3 regions of the Nitratireductor basaltis genome follow, and region 1 is predicted to be linked to each of the others. Evidence: predicted binding sites of a transcription regulator. Region 1 holds the regulator's gene; each other region holds the start of a gene.
The links. The regulator LexA, encoded in region 1, represses DNA repair genes until DNA is damaged. The targets are predictions, from matches to a motif close to TGTTCNNNNTGTGTTCNG.
Positions count from the first base shown of each region.

Region 2: a site for LexA is predicted at 886-903, ahead of EL18_RS03585 (ATP-dependent helicase). Genes of this name have one in related genera too.
Region 3: a site for LexA is predicted at 924-941, ahead of EL18_RS18225 (ImuA family protein). Genes of this name have one in related genera too.

Region 1 covers NZ_JMQM01000001.1:1,019,660-1,021,924, forward strand. The annotation lists gene EL18_RS04850 (ComEC/Rec2 family competence protein) at 1-576, shown strand, start outside; gene lexA (transcriptional repressor LexA) at 598-1,320, opposite strand; gene EL18_RS04860 (molybdopterin molybdotransferase MoeA) at 1,405-2,265, opposite strand, start outside.
Region 2 covers NZ_JMQM01000001.1:756,268-758,532, reverse strand. The annotation lists gene EL18_RS03595 (chloride channel protein) at 1-454, shown strand, start outside; gene EL18_RS03590 (hypothetical protein) at 609-800, shown strand; gene EL18_RS03585 (ATP-dependent helicase) at 942-2,265, shown strand, end outside.
Region 3 covers NZ_JMQM01000002.1:252,932-255,196, reverse strand. The annotation lists gene EL18_RS13610 (HpcH/HpaI aldolase/citrate lyase family protein) at 1-125, shown strand, start outside; gene EL18_RS13605 (DUF1737 domain-containing protein) at 122-328, shown strand; gene EL18_RS13600 (metallopeptidase family protein) at 356-778, opposite strand; gene EL18_RS18225 (ImuA family protein) at 963-1,901, shown strand; gene EL18_RS13590 (Y-family DNA polymerase) at 1,882-2,265, shown strand, end outside.

The DNA of each region.
Region 1 (2,265 bases):
CTTCTGGCTTTGCCACTGCTCCTTGCCGGTGCGATCCTGTGGGCGCAGCGCGAACTACCGGATGTGCTGGTCAGCGATGATGCGCGACTTGTTGGTGTCTATATGGGTGAAGGCAGGCTGGCAGTGAACCGCGAGCGTCTAAACGGCTTCACCATGGGTGACTGGGAGCATGCGCTCATGATCGAGAGTGTGATCAAGCCTCTACAGGATAATGATGGTGCTGAAGCCACCTCCGCCCGGGGATTTTCATGTCGTGAGGGCGCTTGTGCCATCCAGCATCCCAGCGGAGCCTGGATTGCTCATCTGAATGAGCCGGTTCAGGTGGCGCAGTGGTGTGGCAAGGCGGCAATAATCATTCTGGATGATGCGACGGTTGAACCACGCTGCGGTGCACGGACATTGGTCTTGACGAAGCGGGATCTTGCCCGACGCGGCGCTGCCTCAATCCAGATGGATGCACGGGCGACAAATGGTGCAAATGTTACTTATGCCGTCGACATGCCTTACCGGCCCTGGCACGAACATCGGCGATATTCCAGGGCAGCGCGAGGGCTCGCGCCCTACAGGCGCGATTGAGGGAAAAAACTCCACCAGATCTCAATAGCGCCGGATCAAGCCAACGAGCTTTCCCTGAACCTTGACCCGGTCAGGCCCAAAGATCCGGGTCTCATAGGCCGGATTGGCCGCTTCGAGCGCAATAGATGCGCCTTTGCGTCTGAGCCTCTTGAGTGTGGCTTCCTCATCGTCGACCAGTGCCACGACGATCTCACCGGGATTGGCCGAACTCGAATGCTTGATGATGACCGTGTCGCCGTCAAAGATGCCCGCTTCGATCATCGAGTCGCCCTTGACCTCCAACGCGTAATGTTCCCCTCCCGAAAGCATGTCGGGTGGTACGGTGATGCTGTGGGTCTGATGTTGTATCGCGTCGATCGGGACACCGGCTGCAATGCGGCCCATGACAGGCACGCTGTAGGCGCCACTGTCTTCAACAGGCGTTGACGCGGGTGCTGCCGGGCGGGCAGGTTCGGATGTCTTGCCGAGGCTTCCCTCGATAACACTCGGCTGGAACCTGCGCGCGCTACCTGGAAGGCCAGGCGCGATGGAATCGGGCAGCCGCAGCACTTCCAACGCACGAGCCCTGTTGGGCAGCCTGCGAATGAAACCACGCTCCTCAAGGGCGGTAATGAGACGGTGAATGCCTGACTTTGATGCCAGATCGAGAGCCTCCTTCATCTCGTCGAATGAAGGCGGTATGCCCGTCTCCTTAAGACGCTCATGGATGAAGAGTAGCAACTCGTGCTGCTTGCGTGTCAGCATCGCCGACTCCCAGAATCAGTCATAAACAAAACCAGAACATAATTTATCTGTTCCAGTTGTGTTCCGCAATGGCATTTCTCAGGATCAGCGATGCAGCATCAAAATTCGGCAGTCGTCACCGGTATTCGCGGCAGGCGCGTGCGGTTTGCGGATGATAAGACAGTTGGCAGTCGCATAGGCAGTAAGCTGTGATGAGTCCTGCCTGGTGAAAGGCGTTGCGATCATCCCCTCCGCCGTGTGTCGAACAACCGCACGTATGTAGTCCTGTCGCTCGTCATTGGCGCGAAGGGGCGCACCGAGCGCGGCGCTGCGCATGTCGGGCTCATGCCGAGCCCCTTGCATATGCGCAACAAGAGGGCGCAGAAAGAGTTCGGCACAGACCAGGCTTGATACCGGGTTGCCGGGCAAGCCAAGCACATGCATTGCGCCCATCCGGCCAGAGATCAGCGGTTTGCCCGGGCGCATGGCCACTTTCCAGAACGACAGTTCCATTCCGGCTTCTGCGAGCGCCCCGCGCACGAGATCATGTTTGCCGACCGAAGCGCCGCCAAGCGTCACGAGGATATCGGCTGCAGTATCTCGCGCTTTGGCAAACAGGGACGACAGGTGCTGGTCATTGTCGGAAGCGATGCCAAGGTCGATGATCTCCGCTCCTTCCTCCTTTGCGATTGCCGCAATACCGTAGCTGTTCGATGCCACGATGGAATCCTGGCCGGTCGTTTCTCCGGGGTTTACCAGCTCGTTTCCCGTCGCCAGCACGGCAACGCGCGGGCGGCGATGGACGAGCAGTCTTGCGTGTCCGCTGGAGGCAGCAAGGGTCAATGCGCCCGGATCTAACCGCCGTCCTTGCTCAAGCAGCAGGTCCCCTGCATGAAAATCCATGCCGGCCTGACGTATGTGCCGACCGTGTTCGACAGGCTTTGCTGCGCGGATGGTCCGGTCACT
Region 2 (2,265 bases), 260 kb from region 1:
TGGCGCTCCCATATCGACCACGGTGATCGTATTCGAACTGACCGGCGGCTACACGCTTTCCATCGCGCTCCTGCTTTGCGTTGCGGTTGCTCACGGCATCACTCAGGCCATCCATGGCCATTCCTGGTTCCACTGGCAGTTGGAAACCCGTGGGCTTTTCCTGCAGCAAGGCCCGCACCGCGCCCTCGGTCAGAACAAGCGCGTCATGGATTTCATGGATCCCCTGCCCGACGACGCCGAACCTGAAGGTTATGATCCCGACAAGTCGCCCAGCCTCAAACCCACCGATACGCTGGAGGCGGCTCTGCGCGCCTTCGACAAGGGCGGACACAACCGTCTGCCGGTTGTGGATCCGAGGGATGAAACCCGCATCATTGCCTGGGCAACCCATATTCATGCCCTGCGGGCCTATAACCGCGCCCTGGTACAGGCCAGCGAGGAAGAACATCGTTAAGGCAAGATGCTTCTTTACCTGCCATTGACCATGAAATCCTTTGCACAGCTTTGGCTTGCCAGAAACTTGATGGTTAACGCCTCACGGCATGATCCTCCTCCTTGCGGTTAATGATTCGTATCCGGCGCGGGAACTGCACCGGCAGGAGGCATTCGTGAGGATCGATGTGAAGGAGATGTCCGAGCGGCTGGCCCACGATCCAGCCTTCTCGAGCTACGACTTCTGGCGCGCCTTCAAGCGCCTCGATGACGAGCTCTACCAGCTTAGCCGTTCAAATGCTCCGATACCCATGGACCTGATCTACGGTCGCGCGATCATTCAGCGCGCAGCACAACTGCGCCAATAGCCCGTCGCTCCACAAGAACGAGCGCCCGGGCGTGAAATTCGGGCCATTCGTGCTGCGTACTGCCCTTTAACCTTGCCACCTGAACCGGTACAAAAGGAAAACGTTTGCCCTTGGCACCTCGAATCACCATATGCGGAGCCTATGTCCGGTTCACCTGATGATATCCCCTTCTTCGACGAAGAAGATGCAGCACCCGCACCTGCTCCCCGTGCCGGCGGCATTGCCGCGCGCGCCATGGCGGCCCGTGCCGCTCCCCGACAGGCCTATCTCGATGGCCTGAACCCCGAGCAGGCCCAGGCCGTGGAGACCACCGAGGGCCCTGTCCTTGTGCTGGCGGGTGCAGGAACGGGCAAGACCCGCGTTCTGACGACGCGCATCGCGCACATCCTTGCGACCGGCAAGGCCTATCCCTCGCAGATCCTGGCTGTGACTTTCACCAACAAGGCCGCACGCGAAATGAAGACGCGCATCGGCGTTTTTGTGGGTGAAGCGATCGAGGGCATGCCGTGGCTTGGCACCTTCCATTCGATCGGTGTGAAACTTCTGCGCCGCCATGCCGAACTGGTGGGTTTGAAATCCTCCTTCACCATTCTCGACACGGACGACCAGATCCGCCTGCTCAAGCAGCTCATCCAGGCTGAAGGGCTGGACGACAAGCGCTGGCCCGCGCGCCAGTTCGCGCAGATGATCGACGGCTGGAAGAACAAGGGCCTGACGCCAAAGGAAATTCCGGAGGGCGATGCGCGCGCTTTTGCCAATGGCAAGGGCCGCGAGCTGTATGCGGCCTATCAGAACCGCCTTCTAACGCTTAATGCGGTGGATTTCGGCGACCTTCTGCTACATCCGATCCGCATCTTCCGCGAATATCCGGATGTGCTGAAGGAATACCACAAGCGCTTCCGCTACATCCTCGTGGACGAGTATCAGGACACCAACACCGCCCAATATATGTGGCTGCGCCTGCTCGCCCAGCGCCAAGGCCAGTCTGTCAATGTCTGCTGCGTGGGTGATGACGACCAGTCGATCTATGGCTGGCGCGGCGCAGAAGTGGACAACATCCTGCGCTTCGAGAAGGACTTCCCGGGCGCAACCGTGATCCGGCTCGAGCGCAATTACCGCTCGACCTCGCATATTCTCGGCGCTGCCTCTCACCTGATCGCCCATAATGAAGGCCGGCTGGGAAAAACGCTTTTCACCGAACAGGCAGACCCCGACGAACCCAAGGTGCAGGTTCACGCATCATGGGATTCCGAGGAGGAAGCCCGCGCCATCGGCGAGGAAATCGAGGCACTGCAGAGCAAGAAGCACGCACTCAACGACATGGCGATCCTGGTGCGTGCCTCCTTTCAGATGCGCGAATTCGAAGACCGTTTTGTCACGCTCGGGCTGAATTACCGTGTCATCGGTGGCCCGCGTTTCTACGAGCGGCAGGAAATCCGCGACGCGATGGCCTATTTCCGCGTCG
Region 3 (2,265 bases), on a different contig from region 1:
AAAATGCGGATACGAATGTTGTTTCGCTGAACGGACGTATGCTGGAGCGGCTGCATCTGGAGCAGGCGGAAGTCCTGCTTGCCCAGGCGCGTGCCGTGGAAGAAGCCGAAGAGAGTGAAGAATGAAGCTTTACCGCCTGCTCACCGAAGTCGATGACGCTGTTTTCTGCCACAAGGTGACAGCTGCCTTGAACAAGGGCTGGGAGCTTTACGGCAGCCCGACCTATGCTTGGGATGCCAAGGAAGGCGTGATGCGCTGCGGCCAGGCCGTGGTCAAGGAAGTGCCGGGCAAGGAATACACGCCCGACATGAAGCTGGGACAGCAATAGACCCGCTTCGCGGCCAAGCCTGCCCTGTCAGGCAACATTTTCCTCGATCGTGGCCATGTCGTCATCCGACAGGCCGAAATGATGGCCGATCTCGTGAATGAGCACATGGGCGATGATGTCGCCCAGTGTTTCCTCATTCTCTGCCCAGTAATCGAGAATTGCGCGCCGGAAGAGCGTGATGCGGTTGGGCCCCTCGCCGGTGGCAGGGTTCCAGCGCTCGGCTATGCCGCGCCCCTCAAACAGGCCCAGAAGATCGAACGGAGTCTCCAGCGCGAGATCATCCATGATCTCCTCGCTTGGAAATTCCGCTATCTGAATGACGATCTCGCCTGTGAGATCACGAAAATCCTGCGGCAGATTCGCATAGGTTTCCAGCGCCATGAGTTCCATTTCGGAAACGGAAGGGGAAAGCTGGTTGTACCATGCTCGGGTCTGATAGATGCGTGCCATGACTAGTCCTGTTGAAGGGCCATATAGCGGTTTCGCACCGAACTTTCGAGAGGCAGTCTGATCTCTCTGATCCTTGAGTAGCGGAAGCTTTTCCCAAAGAGGAATAAAATCCTTCTTGACTCTCTGACGCCCCTCTGGAATCGATAGGAACATAACAGGAACAAATGAGCCGGGAGTGAACGGCATGGCACCCGATGTCATGGCGCAGGGCACCCTTTATGCCTTGCGTCAGAAGATAGCCAGCATTGAAGGCCAGCTGCCTGAACAGCTGGAGCCTGCCTCTCAGGGTGGATCCACGGTTTTGCGCCGCAATGGCCGCCCCTGCCTGGCGATCGACAGCGGGATGGATGCGCTGGATGCTGCCCTGGGTGACCAGCAGCCCACGCTGATAGACATTTCCGGCAGTCAGAGCAGGGATAGCGGTGCAGTGAGCGGCTTTGCCCTTGCCCTGGCCGCAAGAGCCTCCCGCAAGACCTCAAGCAACGCCCGGCAGGTTTTGTGGGTGGGGCTGGATGAGACCTTCTTCGAAACAGGTTTTCCTTATGCGCTGGGGCTTGAGCATTTCTTCGCCCTGTCCGCAGAGCAACTTCTCCTGGCTCACGCCCCCAGGATTGAAGATGCACTCTGGATTGCCGAGGAAGCAACGAAGGCCGGCGCATTTTCAGCCGTTTTTCTGGAATTGAAAGGCGCTCCTGCACGACTTGATCTGACCGCCACACGGCGGCTTCGCCATCGCGCGGAACGGGCCTTCATGCCGCTTTTCCTCATTCGCCATTCAAGCCCGAAGGAAGAAGCCGGACAGCCCAGCGCTGCTCTGGTCAGGCTGTGCATCTCCCCCGCCCCCTCCACTTTCCGCCGCATCGGCCAAAATGCCCTGCCGCGCTCCATTGGCCCGCCTGCATTTCAGGTGGAACTGAGGAAAAGCCGTTCCGGCAGGACCGGAACCTATTGGCTGGAATGGAACGCAGATGACTTCACTTTTCAGGAAAGAGCCGCACCCGAAGACGCAAGGAACAGGGGGCAGACGCCGGATACTGGCGCTGTATTTTCCGCGTCTTTCAACGGATCGGATCCTGCGCCGCAGACATGGCGCCCGCTGGCGGATGAACGCCGTTCCGGCTGAGGCATTGCCGCTTGTCATCAGCGAGCGCCAGAACAATGCCCAGCGCATCCTGGCTCTTGATGAGAAGGCACAGGCTGCAGGACTGAGCCGGGGCATGGGCATTGCCGATGCGCGCGCAATGCACCCCTCGCTGGAAGTGATTGAAGCTGATCGACCGGCCGACCAGCGCCTGTTGGAAGGTCTGGCGGACTGGTGCGACCGCTACACCCCGCTGGTGGCGCTCGGCGATGAGGGCGATGGCCTCTTTCTCGACATCAGCGGCTGCGCCCATCTTTTCGGAGGAGAAAGCCGCATGCTGGAGGAGATTGTCGAGCGGCTTTTGCAGCAGGGCTTCGATATCCGCACCGGACTGGCCTCCACCCCC